Regions from separate parts of the Roseibium sp. QJM3NY_11 genome, predicted to be linked through region 1. Evidence: predicted binding sites of a transcription regulator. Region 1 holds the regulator's gene; each other region holds the start of a gene.
What was found. Region 1 encodes PhoB, which activates phosphate uptake and scavenging genes when phosphate is short. Its sites were predicted from a motif close to TGTCATNNANCTGTCAT; they were not measured.

Region 1 (5,110 bases):
CATGTCCGGTGGTCAGCAGCAGCGTCTGTGCATTGCCCGTGCGATCGCCGTCAGCCCGGAAGTGATCCTGATGGATGAGCCGTGTTCGGCGCTTGATCCGATCGCCACGGCCAAGGTGGAAGAACTGATCGACGAACTGCGCGAGAACTTCACGATCGTGATCGTGACGCACTCCATGCAGCAGGCCGCCCGCGTGTCTCAGCGTACCGCATTCTTCCACCTCGGCGTGCTGGTTGAGGAAGGTCTGACAGAAGACATCTTCACCAATCCGAAAGACAAACGTACACAGGACTACATCACTGGCCGCTTCGGCTAGGCGATTTCCGTAAATCTCAAGGGGACTACAGAATGGCTGAACATACAGTCTCGGCTTATGATGAAGAACTGACGGCCATGGCCGGCAAGGTCGCCGAAATGGGTGGACTGGCCGAAAAGGCGTTTGCCGACGCCATTTCCGCACTGGTTTCCCAGGATTTGGAGCTGGCGAGGTCGACGATCGACAAGGACGCCCGTCTGGACCGTCTTCAGCAGGAAGTCGAAAGCAAGCTGATCGAGTTGATCGCGCGCCGTCAACCGATGGGCCAGGACCTTCGCGAGATCACCGCGGCAACCCGCATCTCCAACGATCTGGAGCGTGTCGGTGATCTGGCGAAGAACGTCGCCAAACGGGCCATCGCGATCGACAGCGACCTGCAGTCCAAGAAGCTTGCGATCGGTGTCGAGCACATGACGGAGCTTGCCCTCGCGCAGCTCAAGCGGGTGCTGGATGCCTATGCGCGCAAGGACGCGGAGGAAGCCCGCCGCGTACAGGAAGCCGACGCGGAAATCGACGCCATCTATACGTCTTTGTTCCGCGAGCTGCTGACCTACATGATGGAAGATCCGCGGGTGATCACCCAATGCGTCCATCTGCTGTTCTGCGCAAAGAACATCGAGCGGATCGGCGATCATGCGACCAACATTGCCGAGAACGTCTATTACATGGTCACAGGCGACCGTTTGCCGGAAGACCGTGCGAAAGTCGACGAAACCGGCGCCTAGGTCACCAAAGGTTCAATCGGAAGCGAACGGACACCCGAATGTTGACCGGGTCACAAGTCGCAAAGCATTTCGTGCCCGGTCAGACGCAAGCACGATACGTAAGGTTCCGTCGAGATTGATCACGGAAAAAGAACCGGCCGGCGCCAGGTCAGGGACCTGTTGCGCCGGTTGCCGAAATTGGAGCGAGATGTATGCCGAAGGTGCTCATCGTTGAAGACGAAGAACCCCTCAGCCTTCTACTAAGATACAATCTGGAAGCAGAGGGCTACGCTGTCGAAGCGTGTGTCCGGGGTGACGAGGCCGAAATCCGGCTTCGGGAAAGCCAGCCCGACCTTCTTCTGCTCGACTGGATGCTGCCGGGGTTGTCAGGCATCGAGCTGTGCCGCAGGCTGCGCGCACGCGAGGACACGGAGCGGCTGCCCGTGATCATGCTCACGGCGCGGGGTGAAGAAGCGGAGCGAATTCGGGGCTTGTCCACCGGCGCCGACGATTATGTCGTCAAGCCGTTCTCCGTACCGGAATTGATGGCGCGCGTGCGGGCGATCCTGCGCCGGGCCAGTCCGGAAGTGGTCTCCACCATGCTGCGGTCCGGAGACATCGAGCTGGACCGGGAAACCCACCGTGTGCGTCGCAATGCCAAGGAAATCCACCTGGGTCCGACAGAATTCCGGCTGCTGGAATTCCTGATGACGTCTCCGGGCCGGGTGTTCTCCCGCGAGCAGTTGCTGGACGGTGTCTGGGGTCATGACGTCTACGTCGACGAACGCACGGTCGATGTGCATGTCGGCCGTTTGCGCAAGGCTCTCAACAAGGGCAAGGCCAAGGACCCGATCCGGACCGTCCGGGGTGCGGGCTATGCCTTCAACGATCAGTTCACCGTCTCCGCCTGAAACGCGGCAGCCTGATACGAAAAAACCCGCCATGTCGGCGGGTTTTTGCTGTATGGGAACGCGATGTCTGCGGTCAGCCCGCCTGGGCGACAACCTTGCGATCGCGGCGGCGGTCGGCCATGGGCTGGTAGGCGATCTTGCAGTGATGGGTGCAATAGGGAACGCTGGGGTCGGACTGGCGGCCGCAGAAATAGAAATCATCGGTCGCCGGATCGCCGATCGGCCATTTGCAGGTCCGCTCCGTAAGCGTCAGAATACTTGCCCGCTGCGAGATCGGCACAAGATCCGCAATCGGCTCAACGGCCGGCTTGGGTACGATGGCCGGGGCCGGAGCAAAATCTGCTTTCAGCGCCGTCGCGCCGATGGATTGCGGTTGCTGGGCGGGTCTCTTCGGCGTTGCGGCACCGGTCGAAGCGGGACGGGCCCGCCGCGGCTTCGCGCTGGAAGAGGTTGATTTGGCCCGGCCGGACAGGCCCAGACGGTGCACCTTGCCGATGACGGCGTTGCGCGTGACACCACCCAGCTCGCCTGCGATCTGGCTCGCGCTCAATCCGTCGCTCCAAAGCTTCTTGAGAAGCTCAACCCGGTCGTTTGTCCAACTCATTGCCGCACCCTTTTCTTGGGCTGCCCTGCAGCCATTAACCTCGTGTTAAGCGCACGTAGTCGCGCCTAAGGATGGCATATCTAGTGCCTCTTGATGATTTGCCGCACGAGATCTCGTGTGTGATGTCCCAGAGGTTACAATAACGTTAATTTGTCAGGCAACCGTTCACCCAAATCCAGTTGGGGATGAACCGACTTTTCCCCAATTATGGCGAGGTACTTGAGAATTTTGAGGAATTTGCCATTCGCGCGCTGTCGGAGCGCCGCGGCGCATTTCCATTGACAGTCCATGGTGGGGGCAGTGTATAAGAAAACTGCTGCGTGCCGCCTTATCGGGCGGCACGTTGCGTTTTGGCCGGGCGCACCGTTTGCAGGTGCCTTGCGGCGTCACGGTGACGCTGAAGAATCGGCCGTTTTTGAGGAGTTCAACGAGGTTATGTCCGCGACCGCATTGTTCGGGAATTACGCAAGATCGGAACTGGCATTCGATCACGGGGAAGGTGTCTGGCTGGTGACGGCAGACGGCCGACGATTCCTCGATTGCGGCTCCGGGGTTGCGGTGAACGCGCTCGGACACAGCCACCCACATCTGGTCAAGGCGCTGCAGGAGCAGGCCGGCAAGCTCTGGCACGTTTCCAACCTGCACCAGATCCCGGAAGGGGAACGCCTGGCCCGGCGGCTGTGCGAGGCGACATTTGCCGAAAAGGTGCTGTTCGTGAACTCCGGTGCGGAAGCCATGGAAGCCGCGATCAAATGCGCGCGCCGGTATCACTATGACAACGGTCAGCCCGAACGGTTCCATATCGTCACCTTCGAGGGGGCCTTCCACGGCCGGACGATTGCGACCATCGCTGCCGGCGGCCAGGCCAAGTACCTGGAAGGCTTCGGCCCGAAGGCGCCTGGTTTCGACCAGGTGCCCGTCGGCGATATCGACGCGCTGAAGGCCGCGATCGGACCGCAGACGGCGGCAATCGCGATCGAGCCCATCCAGGGCGAAGGCGGTATCCGCGAGATCCCCGCCGAATTCCTGCGAGCCGTCCGCAAGCTCTGCGACGAAAACGGCCTGTTGCTGATCTATGACGAGATCCAGACCGGTGTCGGACGGACGGGCCAGTTGTTCGCGCACCAGTGGAGCGGTGTCGAGCCGGACCTGATGGCGATTGCCAAGGGCATCGGCGGCGGCTTTCCCATGGGCGCCTGTCTGGCAACCGCCGAAACGGCCGCTGCGCTCGCGCCCGGAACCCATGGCACTACATTCGGCGGCAATCCGCTGGCCATGGCGGTCGGCAATGCGGTGCTGGACGTTGTTCTGTCGGACGGCTTTCTGGAGGACGTCCGGCGCAAGGGGCTCAGTTTCAAGCAGAAGCTGGCCGGTTTCGTGGACAGTCATCCGGCTGTTCTTGGCGAAGTGCGCGGCAATGGCCTGATGCTCGGTCTGAAATGCGTCGTTCCGGTCGGAGACTTTGTCGCGGCTGCACGGGATGCCGGTCTGCTGACGGTTCCTGCGGGCGAAAACGTCGTCCGCATCATGCCGCCGCTGACGATGAGTGAAGACGAAATTGCGATTGCCATGGAGCGCCTTGAAGTGGCCGCCCTGGCAATTGAAACGAACCTGGTGGAAGGAGCGGCCGGATGACCGCCAATGAATCCTATCGGAATTTTCTCGATCTGACCGATTTCGACGGCGATGAGCTGCGCGCCATTCTGGAGGCCGGCAAGAAGATCAAGGCCGGCCGCAATGGTGTGCGCCGCGGCAAAGGCCCGCTGGCCGGCAAGGTGCTGGCGATGATCTTCGAACAGCCGTCGACCCGCACACGCATTTCCTTCGATGTCGGCATGCGTGAACTGGGGGGGGAAACCCTCGTGCTGACCGGAGCGGAAATGCAGCTGGGCCGCGGCGAAACCATTGCCGACACCGCACAGGTGTTGTCGCGCTTCGTCGATGCGGTCATGATCCGCATCCTGGACCACGACCAGCTCAACGAGCTGGCCGAGAATGCCACGGTTCCCGTGATCAACGGTCTGACCAAGGTCTCGCATCCCTGCCAGATCATGGCCGACCTTTTGACATTCGAGGAGCATCGCGGATCGATCAGCGGCAAAAGCGTTGCCTGGACCGGCGACAGCAACAATGTGCTGGCCTCCTGGATCCACGCCGCTCCCCGCTTCGACTTCGAACTGCGCATCGCGACACCGGCGGAGCTGGCACCGCCTCGGGACCTGATTGACGCCGCGCGCGCCAGGGGTGGTTCAATTGTCGTCACCGCGGACCCATATGAGGCTGTCAAGGGAACCGACTGTGTCGTCACCGATTGCTGGGTGTCCATGGGAGACGATGACAATGAAACCCGTCACAATCTCCTCAGCGCCTATCAGGTGAACGAGCGGTTGATGGCCGAGGCAAGGCAGGACGCGCTGTTCATGCATTGCCTGCCGGCCCACCGGGGCGAGGAAGTCACTTCCGAGGTCATGGACGGTCCCAACTCCGTAGTGTTTGACGAAGCCGAAAACCGTCTCCATGCCCAAAAGGGTATCCTGGCCTGGTGTTTCGGCGCAGCTTGAGGCAGAGCCATCGT
Region 2 (5,110 bases), 640 kb from region 1:
TGGCCCCGGGGCAGACGGCAGCGGCTCTTGCAGCCCTCGACATTCTGATCGCGGAGCCGGAAATCGCGGAACGGGCCTGCGCGCTCGGCGACAGGGCGCGACAGGCCCTGCGTGCCATGGGATGGCGCTGCGGCGGTGACGGAACCCAGATGGTTCCGGTTCTGCTCGGCAACGATGTTCTGGCCTTCAGGGTGACCAAGGCGCTTGCCGATGCCGGGGTTCTCGTGAGCCCGGCCGTTCAGCCGGGCGTGCCGAAGGGCAAGGATCTCCTGCGGATCACCTTCCCGCCGACGCTGAGCGAGGCCAGCTTCAGCCGGGTCCTTGACGCGTTCCAGGCCGTTGCCGGCCAGTTTCCCGAAGCGCTTTGCGGCGTCGAGGAACGCGCGATGAGCGACGCATGACGGTGTCAAAGCCGCAGCATGTGGCCATCTCCGGCGCCGGAGGGCAGCTCGGCCGCGCGTTGGTCAACGTCCTGTCGCCCGTGGCCACGCTCCTGTCGGTCTCCGATCGCGACATAAACGCCCTTGAGGGTCTTGCCCGGACAGGTCCGGAGGCCGAGCCGGAAGAGGCGCCGAAGGATGGACCGAAGGAGAGGGGAGCCAGCATCCACACGGCCCCGGTCGATGTCGGCGATGGTGACGCCTTGAGGCTCTGGCTCGCGGCCTGCCGCGAGCGCGGGCGGCTCGACTGGATGATCGTCAATGCGGGGCTGGGTGGACCGGCCCCAGAAGGGTCCCTCGGTGAGGACCCCTTGCGCACCGCCGCGCTGATCGATGTCAATTTGCGGGCGGCCATCGAACAGTGCCGCCTCGCCTCTGAGATGATGATTGCCGACGGCGGGGGACGAATCATCCTGATAAGTTCGCTGTCCGCGAAGATCGGCTATCCGCAGGCACCCGTTTATGCGGCGACGAAAGCGGGTCTGAGGGCGTATGGTCTGTCCATGGCAGCCCGCCTGGCCGGAACCGGCGTCGGTATCACCATCGCCCTGCCGGGCTTCCTGAGCCGGGGCATGGCGGAAAACAGCTCCTGGCGGCCGTTCAGCATGGCGCCGCGGCAGGCCGCGCGCAACATCGTCAGGGCGGCATCTTCGGGACGCACGGAAACAGCCTTCCCTGGATCCATGTCGGCAGCCGTCGGCGCGCTCGGCCTCCTGCCGGCCTCCCTGCGCGGCACGATCTATCGCCGTTGGTCCGGGCAGAGGCAGAGTGTTCACGGACGCCAGGGCATGTTGCGTTAGTTTGAATTCAGGATCTGGCCCGAACGCAATTGCATTGCAAACGCTGCCTTGGGTCTCGTCCTTTCCCCAGACAAACGAAACAGGCCATTGAGTGGTTTTTGAGCATATTGAGCCCTTTTTCCGGCCCATACGGATATCTTTTCAATTGCGTCCGCTTGCTTCGAGTGGCTTGAAAGCCCTGTCGGAAGCGTTGTGTCGCATGCTCGGCGCACCTTGCCGGGCAAGCCGTTCAAGGCCATCAGACAGGCCAGGAAAATCGGAAAGCGCTTAGCTGATACCCGGATCCCGAAAGGCCCGGCTGGACACTTGCAGGGAATTGCCGTCCGGGTCCTTGGCATTGGCGAATTGATATTCGTCCGCCTGATGAGGAGATCCAAAGACAAGTCCGTTGTTCTTGGCCGTTTCGCAGAAACCCGGAATATCCTCGATGTCAAAGACCAGCCTGACCAGAACTTGCCCCAGTTTCTGTGCTTTACCCGCCTTGTGCAAAAGAAGACGTGCTCCGCCGTCAGCGGGTATGAGTTCCGTGATCCTGTCCGAAGGCGATTGGAGAACGGAAAAACCAAAATGCAGCGCGTAGAACGCTGCGCTGCGGTCCATATCCTTGACGTAAAGAATTATGCGCGTAATCGACGCCATGAAGCCGACCTGGCCAGTTTGCGAAAGGGAGGGCGGACTTTGCCCGTGTGAACGAGGATAATTGTCCCGGGCAGATGGTCAAGCTGTCTCTCGCCGTCGACAGGTTACTCGGCCTCACTGTATTTTTCGATAAACGCATCTATGGACAGCAGTCGGAAATCCGGCAGCCGGGCCTTGAGCTGGAGGTGGTTCCAGTCCCACCAGGAAATGCCGAGCAGCGCCTCTTCCTGGGCTTCGGTGAACCGCCGCTTGATCGGTTTGGCGGCGACGCCACCGACAACCGTATAGGGCGCCACATCCTTGGACACCACGGCGCCCGCTGCGATAATCGCGCCCGTGCCGATGGTGACACCGGCAAGAACGGTCACATTGTGTCCGATCCAGACGTCGTGGCCGATGGTCACCCAGTCATCCTTGCGCCACTGAAAGAAGTCGGCATCGTCCTCGCCCAGGCCGTAGGCGGCGGCACGATAGGTGAAATGGTGCTGGGAGGCGCGCCATGTTGCGTGATTGCCCGGATTGAGGCGGACCCGGCGTGCGATGGAGCAGAACTTCCCGATCGTCGACCAGACCACGTCCCCGTCCTGGACGATATAGGAATAGTCTCCCATCCGGCTCTCCCGCATGTCCGTGCGCGCGCCCACCTCCGTCCATATGCCCAGGTCGCAGTCCAGCACACTGGCCTCGGGGTGAACATTCGGTGCTTCGGTCAGGGACGGTTTTCGGGAGGGCGCGGACATGGGAGCTCCATCTGCTGTCTTGGCTGTTGCAACGCCGTGTTCTAGCGGTGGCGGAAACGAAAATGGTGACAACCTGATGACAGATCAGTGACCGGCCGCGCTTTTTTCACAATTGGGAAACCGCGGGGAAAGTGGCCCGGCCGCGCAGAAGTGCTCCAGGCGCTGCGGGAATATTGGGCAAATCACCGCAATGGCGATCTTCAGGAAGATATTGCCCGAATTGCCGGATTTCGCCGCCCGCAGCCGGTTTGCATGGTTTCAGGGCAGGGGCGTCACTGAACTGTCATCAATTTTTGACGGTTTGGTCAAGTGACTGTCATTTTACTGCAATGGTCCGGTGGCTCTTGTCGCGCAGCAAGACGAACAAACACGGACAGGGCTGACGCGTGATTCACTTTCAGGAAGTCACCAAGAACTTCGGGTCTCGGACCGCGGTCGATAATGTGAGCTTTGAAATCGGCCAGCCGCAGATGGTCGGTATCATCGGCCGCTCCGGCGCCGGCAAATCGACGCTGCTTCGCATGATCAACAGGCTGACCCCGGCCAGCTCCGGAAAGATCCTGTTCGAGGGCCGGGACATTCTCAGCCTCAAGGGCGGCATGAAGCGCCGCTGGCAGCGCGACTGCGCCATGGTGTTCCAGCAATTCAACCTGGTCCCGCGCCTTGACGTGGTCACCAACGTGATGCTCGGCCGGCTCAATGGCCACGGCACCTTGAAAAGTCTCTGCAATATTTTCAGCGCCGAGGACGTCAACACCGCGCTCGCCGCCCTGGACCGGCTGGGGATTGTCCAGGAGGCGACCAAACGCGCCGAGGAACTGTCCGGCGGCCAGCAGCAGCGCGTGGCGATCGCGCGGGCGCTGATGCAGGATCCGCACATGATCCTGGCCGACGAGCCGATTGCCTCGCTCGACCCGATGAATGCCAAGATCGTCATGGACGCGCTGCGCGAGATCCACGAGCGCGACAACAAGGTCGTCATCTGCAATTTGCACACGCTCGACACGGCACGCAGCTATTGCGACCGCGTCATCGGTATGCGCGACGGCCTGATCGTATTCGACGGCAAACCGGACGAACTGACGACCGGTGCCGCCCGCGAGATCTACGGAGCCGACGAAAGCTTCAACGAGGCTGCGACCTCCACGTCCATCGATGCCGGCACTGCCGGCTCCAAAGAATCCGCCGGCGTGATGGCCCCGGCGGCAGCAGCGGTCTGATCCGGCTGCACACCCTTCAATGTCATCGCGATTGAGAACTCTCGGAGAGTGTCCCAAATGAAAATCCTTGTTAAAGCCGCCACACTTGCTGCGGTGAGCATGATCGCCCTGAATGCCTCTGTTGCAGGCGCGGAAGAAATCACCGAATTCCGCATCGGCATCCTGGGCGGCGAAAACGCCTCTGACCGTCTGCGCGCCTATGAGTGCCTCGAGCAGAAATCAGCCGACCTTCTCGGCGTTCCGGTCAAGCTGTTCGCTCCGGCCGACTACAACGGCGTCATCGAAGGCCTGCTCGGCGGCAATCTCGACCTGGCATGGCTGGGCGCTTCCGGCTACGCGAAGGTCTTCCTGACGGACCCGGAAGCCGTTGACCCGGTTCTGGTCAAGGTCAACGTTGACGGTGGCTACGGCTACTATTCCGTCGGTTTTGCCCGCGTCGACAACGAGATCAACTCGCTGGACGACATGAAGGGCAAGGTATTCGGCTTCGGTGATCCGAACTCCACATCCGGTTACCTGATCCCGTCCATCGCCATCCCGCAGGAAGGCTACTCCATGAAGCCGGGCGAATACTTCGGCGACGTGGTCTTCACCGGCGGTCACGAGCAGACCATCATTGCCGTTGCCAACGGTGACATCGACGCCGGCGTGACCTGGGCCGACGGCCTTGGCGAATGGGAAGACGGCTACAATTCCGGCGCCCTGCGCAAGGCATCCGATGCCGGCCTGGTCGACATGACCGAAATGCGTCAGATCTGGCAGTCTCCGGTGATCCCGGAAGGCCCGATCGTTCTGGCCAAGAACCTGCCGGAAGACGTCAAGCTGAAGATGACCGGCCTGATCGCTTCCATGAACTCGATCGACCCGGACTGCGCTTACAACATCGCGGCCGGTGAGACCAAGGGCTTCATGCCGATCACCCATGAAGCTTACGAGAACATCATCGCAGCCCGTAAGGCGAAAAACGCAAACTGATCGGTTCTCAGGAACCCGGACGCGGGCCGATCTCGGCCCGCGTTTTGCATCCTAACCTCTTCCAAATCCTGATTGTCCACAGACCCCAGAGATCACCGCCAAAGGAATCCGGTAATGGCCGTTGCCGCTCTCGAACAGGAAATCCTGACACTGCGCAAGCGCCGGCAGCTTTACTCCCTGATGGGCGTGTTGCTGGTTGTGGCCGTGGTCGTCTCCGGATATTCGAAATCCAATGAGATGAACTCCGGCGGTTTTCTGCAGGGACTGTCCAAGTTTTTCGACTATCCCGGCGAGAT
Region 3 (5,110 bases), 2.4 Mb from region 1:
GCCATGCGCCGGTTCATGGCGGCACGTGACGGCGAGCGCCCTGCGCGTCGGGATTGACCCGGTCCGCCGGACCGGGTTCGGGAGATCGCCCCGGAGATCGCCCCGGAGACCACCCCAGGAGACCACCCCAGGAGACCCCGGCAGGGCAGGCCGGTCTCTTGGGGCCGAGCCGGATCTGACCGGGAAGGAAGACTTTCCATCGATGTTTTTACCAAGTGATTGCAAGGCACTTATGGCAAGAAGTGAACATATTCCCTTAGGAAACCTGTGACAAAGTCGCAACGTTGCGGTGCTAATTGACGTTATCGGAAGGTCATGGAATTATTGCCTGTTTTTTGGGCAAGTGATCGAAAGTGTGTCGATACCATGAAGAACAGTCTCCGGAAGTGTTGTTTTGGAAGTTTCTGAAGCCCTCCGATAGAAATTTCTCGTCTTCCTGCATCGTATTTTGCAGTGCAGCATGTGTTGTCGCATACGCAATCGCCCTTATTATTGTGTTGTATCCCGGCTCTTTCTCCGAAAAATCAGTCACTGGATGTCGTGACCCGTCCCGGTGGGGCGGACAAGGGAGGAAACGCTATGAAGAGCGCAAACAAAAATTCGGTTCTATTTGCATCGACTGCGATAGCACTATCCATGATTGCGGGAACTGCGCATGCAGGTGGCTTCGCGCTGCGTGAACAGAGTGCCTATTTTCAGGGGATGTCCTTTGCGGGATACGGAACGACGGGTGGGGGCATTTCGTCGATATACTGGAACCCGGCGTCCCTGATGGGCGCGCAGCAGGGGCTGACCGTGGAGGCGCACAGCTCGGGCCTGTTCCCGGTGTCGGATATCGATGGCACCCTGTCCGGGGGGCTGCTGGGAACGTCGTCCGTCGGCAGCGGCGATATCGCCTCCGACGCTTTCATTCCCGCGTCCTACGCCGCCTACCGGCTCAACGACAAGCTGATCTTCGGTGTCGGCATCAATGCGCCCTTCGGTCTGTCCACCAAACCCGATCTGAACTGGGCCGGCCAGTTCTATTCAAGGTCGTCCTCGGTCTTTTCCCTGAACGTGAACCCGGCCATCGCCTATCAGATCAACGACATGGTCACGGTCGCGGTCGGCGTCCAGGTTCAGTATCTTGAACGTCTCCCTGAAGTCCGCCGATGCGACCTCGGGCGCAGGCTTTCCGCGGTCGAACGAGATCAAGGGCGACAGCATCGGTTTCGGTGTCACGGCCGGTCTGACCGTGCGCCCCTTCGAAGGCACCGAAATTGGCATCGGCTACCGCTCTGGTGTCGGTCACGATCTGGAAGGCGACCTGTTCGCCAGCGGGACCAGAAGTGCGATCGGGCTTGGCGTGGTGACGCCGGATATGGTCAACATCTCCGCCAAACAGCGGCTGACCGACAAGTTCCGGGTTCTGGGAACCGTCGAATGGACCAACTGGAGCCGGCTGAAATCGCCGCGGGCGACCTCCGACGCAACCGGCGCCACGCTGACCACCCTGCATTTCAACTATGATGACGGTTGGTTCTTCTCGCTTGGCGGCGAGTACGACTTCAACGAGAAGCTCACCTTGCGCGCCGGTCTGGGGTATGAAATTTCCCCGATCGACGAGGAAATCCGCTCGACCCGCCTGCCGGACAACAATCGCTGGTGGCTGTCCGCCGGTGCCAGCTACAACTTCAACCAGAATCTGTCCGTTGATCTGGGCTACACCCACATCATCCCGGAATCGACGAGTATCAACATCGATGCGGACCATCAGGACTACAATTCGACCTTCGGCACCTACGCGGCTGATGTCGACAGCCATGTGAACATTGTCTCCGCATCGCTGCGCTACAAGTTCTGAACCGAATCCTCACGGTCACGAAAACAAGGAAGGCCGGGGTGTTCCCCGGCCTTTCGCGTTTCGATGGACGGCATTGGGTCTCAGAAGGCCGAGGGAAACAGCCCGCCGTCCAGCAGGATGTTCTGGCCGGTGATGTAGCCGGCCTGGCGGGAGCACAGGAAGGCGCAGGTCTGGCCGAACTCCTCCGCCGTTCCGAAACGCCGCGCGGGGATCTCGGCAGCCTGTTCGGCCCGAACCTCGTCGATGCTGCGGCCGCTTTGCTCGGCCGCACGGGCAAAACCGCCCTTGAGGCGGTCCGTGTCCATCTTGCCGGGCAGCAGATTGTTGACGGTAATACCGTGAGGGGCGAGCTGGCGGCAGACGCCGGCCAGAAACGCGGTCAGTCCGGCCCGGGCCCCGCTGGACAGGTCAAGGCCCTCGATCGGCATCCTCACCGACAGCGAGGTGACGTTGACGATGCGCCCGAAGCCGCGTTGCTTCATCCCCGGCGTGACGGCCTGGATCAGTTCGACCGGGGTCACGAAGTTCTGGAGGGCCCCTTCCAGAAGCGCTTCGCGATCAAGTTCCGTATAGTCCTTGCGGGGCGGTCCGCCATTGTTGTTGATCAGGATATCGGGCTCGGGGCAGGCGGACAGCAGAGCCTCTTGTCCCGCACGGGTGGAAACATCGGCCGCCACGACGCGCACCTCAACACCGAATCGATCCTCGATGGTGCTGCGTGTCGCTGCCAGAGCCGCCTCGTCACGTCCGTTCAGAACGATCGAGCAGCCCGCTTCCGCCAGTGCTTCGGCGCAGCCTCTGCCCAGTCCGCGGCTGGATGCGCACACGATTGCCTTCTTGCCTTTCAGGCCAAGCTCCATGACCGATCTCCTTCGTGATGGTTGTGGGTCCCTATGTGACCCCCGAAGCGGGAGCTGTCAAACCCGCAGCGCGGCAGCAAGGCGGCAGATGAGGGACCCGGTTCAAGGGGGACGGGTGCAGGGAGGCAAGGTCATGCCGCAAGCGGGGGGCAGACCCGACAAGATTTCACACGCGCGGGCAGCCGATAGACCTGTGCCATTCCCCAGGGGCAAGAGTTTCTAATCATTCCGGTGGAAGACAAACCCGGCCCTGGCGGTTCCCGCGTTGTCATAATAGTGATACCTGAATCGCGTCTATAGCGCCCCAACAGGATTTTGGAGATGCGCCATGTCGACCGCTGAGGCTTCGCGACATTATCGGGCCTTGTTTCTTTCAGATGTTCATCTTGGTACGCGCGGGTGCCAGGCGGAGCTGTTGCTCGACTTTCTGAAGGACTATGATGCAGAGACCCTCTATCTGGTCGGAGACATCGCGGACGGCTGGCGCCTGAAACGCGCCTGGTACTGGCCCCAGGCACACAATGACGTCGTCCAGAAGATCCTCCGCAAGGGCCGCAAGGGCGCGCGGATCGTCTATATTCCGGGCAATCACGACGAGTTCCTGCGCAGTTTTCTCGGGACCCATTTTGGCGGGGTCGAGGTCGCAGACAGCATCGTGCACGAAGCCGCCAACGGCAAACGCTACCTGGTGATCCACGGAGACCAGTTCGACGTGGTCATCCGCCATGCCAAGTGGCTGGCCTTTTTCGGTGACAAGGCCTATGTGAGCGCCCTTGGCATCAACACCTGGGTGAATTTCGTGCGCCGCCGGCTCGGTCTGACCTACTGGTCGCTGTCGGCCTGGGCAAAGCTGAAAGTGAAAAACGCCGTGAGTTTCATCGGGCGTTTCGAAGAGGCCCTGTCCGACGAAGCGCGCCGGCAGGGCGTGGACGGCGTGATCTGCGGGCACATTCATCATGCCGCCGACCGCGACATGAACGGTATCCACTATATCAATACAGGCGATTGGGTCGAAAGCTGCACGGCCGTTGCCGAACACCACGATGGTACGTTTGAGGTGATCCGATGGGTGGACAATACCCAGGCGACAGCCGCGCCGGTGAAATCCAAGGAAGCACCGGTCGCCGCATGAGTTCGATCCTGATTGTAACGGATGCCTGGCATCCGCAGATAAACGGTGTGGTCCGGTCGCTGGAACGTACGGCGGAAGAACTCGAGGCGATCGGCGTGCGTGTCGAATTTCTGTCGCCGCTGGAGTTCAAGACACTTCCCTGTCCGACATATCCGGAAATCCGGCTGTCCCTGACCCATCGCGGCATCGTGCGGCGCAAGATCGAGGACTACGGCTGCGAGCATCTGCATATCGCGACCGAGGGACCGCTCGGAATGCTCGCGGCGAGTGTCGCCAAGAAGACCGGCCGGCCGTTTACCACCAGCTACCACACGCGCTTTCCCGAATATGTGTCGGCCCGGCTGCCGGTCCCGCTGACCTGGTCCTACAGCTGGCTGCGGTGGTTCCACAATGGGGCCAGCGGCTGCATGGTGGCGACGCGCTCTCTCGAACAGGATCTGCGCGAGCGGGGATTTGAAAACCTGATGCGCTGGTCGCGGGGTGTGGACGAGCAGCTGTTCAAACCCTACGAGGGGTCTGTCCTGCCCGCCGACCTGCCGCGTCCGGTGTTCATGTATGTCGGCCGGGTCGCCATCGAAAAGAACATCAAGGCGTTTCTGGATCTCGATCTGCCGGGCTCCAAGGTGGTGGTCGGCGGCGGCCCGCAGCTCGACAGCCTGCGCCGCGAATACACCGGTGTGCATTTTACCGGATCGAAGGTGGGCGAGGATCTCGCACGGCATTATTCCGATGCGGATGTGTTCGTGTTTCCCTCGCTGACCGACACGTTCGGCAACGTGATGCTGGAAGCTCTTGCCTGCGGTGTTCCGGTGGCCGCCTTCCCGGTGATGGGGCCATTGGATGTCATCGGCGACACGGGCTCGGGCGTTCTTTCCAAGGACCTTCGGGAAGCATGCGAAGCGGCCCTGGACATTCCCCGGGATCATTGCCGGAAAATCGCCATGAACTACACCTGGGCGGCCAGTGCGCGCCAGTTCCTGGAGAACTGCATCGAGGCGCGGGATCTCTACAATGCCCGCTCCGCCGCCGCGAAGGCTGCGGAATAATCGGGCCGGGGCTTTTGCCCCACGCTCCCGGCTTTAATGCCGATCCGGCAAATTGACACCGGGACAATTTCTTGCTGGCACCTGGTGCCGTGCTGTGAAATCACTGTCGGCCGGTAACTCTTTCCTGGAACAGGAGCCTGTCGATGGCAAACCCGAAGACTTCCGAACTGGCGGTTTCCTTTGAGGATATTCTGGCGGCGGCCGGACGGATCGGCGGCGAGGCGCTGGT
Region 4 (5,110 bases), 1.6 Mb from region 1:
TTCGGCGAGGATTTCAACGGGTGCTGTGATCAGCAGGGTGATGGCGGTCTGGTATTTTTCTTCCGCGCGTTTCAGCACACGCCGGGAGCCGTTGGCGATGACGGTGCCGCCGGTGCGGATGAAGTCGTCATAGGCCGGCGGGATGACGTAGCCGAGGCCATGGGCTTCCCAGGCCAGCGCGACTTCTCCGGCAGCGGTCATCCGGTCGAAATCGGAGCGGCTCAGGGTGTCGTGATCCTCCGCGTCGGCATCCGCCTCACGGGTGATCGCCCGCCGTGCAAAGACCACGTCGTCCCGGGTGTCGAGCCGCTGCTTCAGGGCGTCCATCAGCGTGTCCTTGCCCGCGCCGCTTGGTCCGACGACGAGAATCATGCGTCCGGGGCCCAGTCTTTCGGGCCCCGGCTTTCCGGCCGCATCCGCCGCCGCGTCAGGCAACGCGTCGACCCTCGCGCCAGACGCCGCGAATGATCGGGATGCCGCCGACCATCTTCACCTGGATGAGATCGGCGCGCAGACCCGGTTGCAGCGCGCCCCGGTCGGTGAGTCCGATCGCGGCCGCCGGAGTGGAGGTCACCGTCCTGACAGCCTCGGGCAGGGAAATCGTTTCGACGTCCGCGGCGAGCTGGAAGGCGGCCTGCAGCAGGGAAATCGGCACATAGTCGGAGGAAAGCACGTCGAGCACGCCGGCTTCGGCGAGTTCCTTCGCGGAAACATTGCCGGAATGGGAGCCGCCGCGCACCACGTTCGGGGCGCCCATCAGGACGGCCATGCCGGCGTCATGGGAGGCTTTCGCCGCTTCCACGGTGGTCGGAAATTCCGCGATCCTGGTGTGCAGGCCGATGGCCTCGTCGACATGTTCGCGGGTGGCGTCGTCGTGGCTGGCAATGGCGATGCCGCGTGCCTGGGCAATGTCGGACAGTTTCTTCCGGTTGTCCGGGGCCAGACCGCTTGCGCGTTCCTGGCGCCTGCGGATGAAGACCTCCATTTCGGCGTCGGAAAAGCCCTTCTTGCCCTGATAATAGACCTTGTAGGCGTCGAGCGAGACAAACTGGCGCTGGCCGGGCGTGTGATCCATCAGCGATATCAGCCGGATGCTGTCGTCGTCCTTGAACACCTCGAAGGCCTCCAGAACGTCCGGCGCGGAGACCTCGCAGCGCAGGTGGATGAAATGGTCGGCGCGAAGGCGGTTTTCGCGCTGGCCTGTCTCGATGGCATCGGCCAGCTTGCGCATGTCCGGGTAGCGCAGATCCGCGTCCTCATCCATGCCGACCCGGAGCGCGTCGAACACGGTGGTGATGCCGGAACAGGCGATCTGTGCGTCATGGGCCTGCACCGCGGACACCGGGTTCCAGCGGACTTTCGGCCGCGGGGCGTAATGGGTTTCCAGATGATCGGTGTGCAGTTCGACAAGGCCCGGCAGCAGATAATCGCCCTCGCAGTCATGTCCCGCGACCCCGGTCGGTGAGCCGGTTCCGGAGATCTGGCCGGTTTCGCCGACCGTCAGCGACCCGTCAATCACCTCGTCGGCGAGGATGAGGGTGGCATTCTTGAAGACTTGGGGCGTCGCGCTCATGCAGGTTCCTCGTTTGTGGGGTGATCGGGGGCCGGGGAATGGGGGGCGATTGCGGCGTCCAGTGGAGACACGGAGCCACTGAGTGGAAAGACCGTGTGCACCTGGAACGGGGCGCCGCGCTCCGCCTCTGTATACAGCGCAAAATGGCTGCAGGTGCGCGGGCGGCCGGTGACGTTGGCGAAGTAGGCTTCGGCCGTTTCGGCCAGACAGCGCATGTCTGCTTCGTTCTCCAGCTTGCTGGAGAGTGTCATGTGGAAGCGGAACTCCTCGAAGATGTAGGGATAGCCCCACCGGGTCAGGAGCCGGTCCTGCCGTTCCGTCAGACCGCTGTTGCGGCGGCGCTCCAGATCGGCGTCCGAAAGCGGTGCCCGGAACGGTTCGAAGCGGCGGACACAGAGCCCAGCAAAAGCTCTGAGGCCGGGCTCTTCCCGCTCCGGTGTCAGGGCGAGAAACCGTCCGAGCCGGTTGACGCCCAGGCCCGTTATGTCGAAGGGCGCGATTTCGTCGGCAAACTGCTCGCAGGCCTGCAGCAGGGCTGCTTCGGTCTGGTCGCCGCGCAGGGAAAACGGGGCCTTCAGCGTGCCGTGAAACCCGTAGCGGCGCGGGTCCGTCGTCAGGTCCCGGACCCTGTCCGCTGTCAGCCCGGCGACGGCCGGCTGCGGCAGAGCCTTGCCCGTGGCCGGGTCGCGGCCGAGCCAGGCATTGCCGAGCTGCATCAGCGGGTCGTGTGCATCGGCGGCAAAATAGAGGGCGTAGCGCATGGTCGGATTCGCATTCGGTTCACGGGAGGCCGGAAAGACGGCCTAACGGCGGGTGGTGACCGTTCTGTGACAGTTTCCACCCGCCCGCAAGGCTTTCCTCGTCATTTTGGTCAAGCGGCGGCCTCGGCGCTGAAACCGGTGACATCGATGATCCGGTCGGCGATCTGCTCGCGGACATCCTGATCGTGCAGGATGCCGACCATGGCGACGCCCCTGGCCTTTTTTTCCTCCACCAGCCGCACGACCACCGCCCGGTTGGCGGCATCCAGGGACGCGGTCGGTTCGTCCAGCAGGAGGACCGGATAATGGGCGATGAAACCACGGGCGATGTTGACCCGCTGCTGCTCGCCGCCGGAGAAGGTCGCCGGCGGCAGGGTCCACAGGCGCTCGGGCACATTGAGCCGGGACAGCAGGGCGCGGGCGGTGTCGCGGCCCTCGGCTTCATCCGTTCCCAGAGCGATCAGTGGTTCGGCCACAACGTCCTCCGCCGAAACACGCGGGATGGTGCGCAGGAACTGGCTCACATAGCCGATGGTATCTTCACGCAGGGTGAGGATGCGGCGCGGCTCGGCGCCGGCCACATTGACAATCCCGTCACCGACGGTGACCAGGATCTGGCCCTCGTCGCAGCGGTAGTTGCCGTAGATCATCTTCAGGATCGAGCTCTTGCCGGCACCGGACGGGCCGCCCAGGACCACGCATTCGCCGGCATCAACGGAGAATTCGACATTCTGAACCACGGGAATGACGGTGCCGCCCTGCAGATGCATGGTGAAGGACTTGCCGACATTGTTGAGATACAAGCGCACAGGCATCGAACGCCTCCTTTACACCTGGAGAATGGAAGAGACGAGCAACTGGGTGTAGGGCTCGCGCGGGTCGTCCAGAACCTGGTCGGTCAGGCCGGTCTCGATGACATTGCCATGGCGCATCACCATGATCCGGTGGGACAGCAACCGGGCAACGGCAAGGTCGTGGGTGACGATCACCACGGACAGACCCAGATCGGCGACCAGGCGGCGCAGCAGGTCCAGAAGCCGGGCCTGTACGGAGACGTTGAGGCCGCCGGTTGGCTCGTCCATGAAGACGAGTCTCGGCGCGGTGACCAGATTGCGGGCGATCTGCAGGCGCTGGCGCATGCCACCCGAGAACGACCGCGGGTCGTCGTCGATGCGGTCGCTGTCGATTTCCACCCGGCCGAGCCAATCGTCCGCCGTTGAACGGATGTTGCCGTAGTGCCGCTGGCCGACGGCCATCAGCCGCTCGCCGACATTGGCGCCGGCGGAGACATTCATGCGCAGGCCGTCGGCGGCGTTCTGGTGGACGAAGCCCCAGTCGGTGCGCATCAGAAGGCGGCGTTCGGCCTCGGTCAACTGGTAGAGGTTGCGCATGGAACCGTCGCGCATGCGGTATTCGATGGCGCCGGCCGTCGGGGCAAGGCGCGTGGACAGGCAGTTGAGCAGCGTGGTCTTGCCGGAACCGCTTTCACCGACGATGGCCAGAACTTCACCGGGCCACAGGTCGAACGAAACATCGAGGCAGCCGACGCGGTCGCCGTAATAGCGGGTAACCTTGTGGACCTGCAGCAGCGGGTCTTCGGGATGGGTGACGCTCATTGCGCGGTCTCCTCCGGCTTGTGGCCGCCAATTCCGGCCATGGTTGGATCCGCCGCCATCGGGCCGAGATGGCCGTCGGCGCGCCGTTCCTCGCAATAGTCGCTGTCTGAACAGACGAACATGCGGCCGCCCCGGTCATCGAGGATGACCTCGTCCAGATAGACATTCTCCGCACCGCACAGGCCGCAGGGCTTGTCGAAGGTCTGGATTTCGAAGGGATAATCCTCGAAGTCGAGGCTCTTGACTTTGGTATAGGGCGGAACGGCATAGATGCGCTTCTCGCGGCCCGCGCCATAGAGCTGGAGCGCGGCCATCCGGTCGATCTTCGGATTGTCGAATTTCGGTGTCGGCGAGGGGTCCATCACGTAGCGGTCGTTGACCTTGACCGGATAGGCGTAGGTGGTGGCGATGTGGCCGTTCCTGGCGATGTCCTCGTAGAGTTTCACATGCATGAGGCCGTAGTCCTCCAGCGCGTGCATCTTGCGGGTTTCCGTTTCGCGCGGCTCCAGAAAGCGCAAGGGTTCGGGGATCGGCACCTGGAACACCAGCACCTGGTCCTCGGTGAGCGGCTTTTCCGGAATGCGGTGCCGGGTCTGGATGATCGTCGCCTCCGATGTCTCGTAGGTCGTGCGGATCCCGGCCGTCTTTTCGAAGAAACCGCGCAGGGAGACCGCGTTGGTGGTGTCGTCGGAGCCCTGGTCGATCATTTTCAGGCAATCGGCCTGTCCCAGGATCGCCGCGGTCACCTGGACGCCGCCGGTGCCCCAGCCATAGGGCATCGGCATTTCGCGCGAGGCGAACGGCACCTGATATCCGGGGATGGCAATCCCCTTGAGGATCGCCCGGCGGATCATGCGTTTGGTCTGTTCGTCCAGATAGGCGAAATTGTATTCGCCCTGTTCGAATATCTGAGCCGTGTCGTTCATTCCGCGGCCTCCCGGTCAGCGTCGTCGTTTTCTTCCTGCCGGCGTTTTTCGAACCATTCGGACCGCATCTGGCGGACCAGTCCGAGTTCGGCCTGGAAATCGACATAGTGTGGCAGTTTCAGGTGTTCGACGAAGCCGGTCGCCTGGATGTTGTCGGAATGGGACAGCACGAACTCGACGTCCTGGGCCGGCGCGACCGGCTCTTCGCCCAGTTCCTGCCAGCGCATCGACCGG

Region 2: a site for PhoB is predicted at 2,890-2,906, ahead of phnC (phosphonate ABC transporter ATP-binding protein). Genes of this name have one in related genera too.
Region 3: a site for PhoB is predicted at 2,970-2,986, ahead of AC0VX3_RS10585 (UDP-2,3-diacylglucosamine diphosphatase). Genes of this name have one in related genera too.
Region 4: a site for PhoB is predicted at 2,390-2,406, ahead of AC0VX3_RS02590 (DUF1045 domain-containing protein). Genes of this name have one in related genera too.

The regions. Positions count from the first base shown of each region.
Region 1 covers NZ_CM149660.1:4,714,891-4,720,000, reverse strand. The annotation lists gene pstB (phosphate ABC transporter ATP-binding protein PstB) at 1-316, shown strand, start outside; gene phoU (phosphate signaling complex protein PhoU) at 349-1,041, shown strand; gene phoB (phosphate regulon transcriptional regulator PhoB) at 1,233-1,931, shown strand; gene AC0VX3_RS21620 (GcrA family cell cycle regulator) at 2,005-2,535, opposite strand; gene AC0VX3_RS21615 (acetylornithine transaminase) at 2,971-4,170, shown strand; gene argF (ornithine carbamoyltransferase) at 4,167-5,096, shown strand; gene AC0VX3_RS21605 (Hsp33 family molecular chaperone) at 5,109-5,110, shown strand, end outside.
Region 2 covers NZ_CM149660.1:4,076,207-4,081,316, reverse strand. The annotation lists gene AC0VX3_RS18700 (aminotransferase class I/II-fold pyridoxal phosphate-dependent enzyme) at 1-401, shown strand, start outside; gene AC0VX3_RS18695 (SDR family NAD(P)-dependent oxidoreductase) at 398-1,240, shown strand; gene AC0VX3_RS18690 (VOC family protein) at 1,508-1,879, opposite strand; gene AC0VX3_RS18685 (DapH/DapD/GlmU-related protein) at 1,984-2,619, opposite strand; gene phnC (phosphonate ABC transporter ATP-binding protein) at 3,006-3,839, shown strand; gene phnD (phosphonate ABC transporter substrate-binding protein) at 3,897-4,814, shown strand; gene phnE (phosphonate ABC transporter, permease protein PhnE) at 4,929-5,110, shown strand, end outside.
Region 3 covers NZ_CM149660.1:2,301,914-2,307,023, forward strand. The annotation lists gene AC0VX3_RS10565 (TRAP transporter substrate-binding protein) at 1-57, shown strand, start outside; partial or broken gene AC0VX3_RS10570 (OmpP1/FadL family transporter) at 637-1,068, shown strand; gene AC0VX3_RS10575 (OmpP1/FadL family transporter) at 1,127-1,843, shown strand; gene AC0VX3_RS10580 (SDR family oxidoreductase) at 1,924-2,703, opposite strand; gene AC0VX3_RS10585 (UDP-2,3-diacylglucosamine diphosphatase) at 3,032-3,835, shown strand; gene AC0VX3_RS10590 (glycosyltransferase family 4 protein) at 3,832-4,881, shown strand; gene AC0VX3_RS10595 (threonine ammonia-lyase) at 5,025-5,110, shown strand, end outside.
Region 4 covers NZ_CM149660.1:567,980-573,089, forward strand. The annotation lists gene phnN (phosphonate metabolism protein/1,5-bisphosphokinase (PRPP-forming) PhnN) at 1-372, opposite strand, end outside; gene AC0VX3_RS02585 (alpha-D-ribose 1-methylphosphonate 5-triphosphate diphosphatase) at 428-1,573, opposite strand; gene AC0VX3_RS02590 (DUF1045 domain-containing protein) at 1,570-2,334, opposite strand; gene phnL (phosphonate C-P lyase system protein PhnL) at 2,445-3,149, opposite strand; gene phnK (phosphonate C-P lyase system protein PhnK) at 3,162-3,950, opposite strand; gene AC0VX3_RS02605 (alpha-D-ribose 1-methylphosphonate 5-phosphate C-P-lyase PhnJ) at 3,947-4,876, opposite strand; gene AC0VX3_RS02610 (carbon-phosphorus lyase complex subunit) at 4,873-5,110, opposite strand, start outside.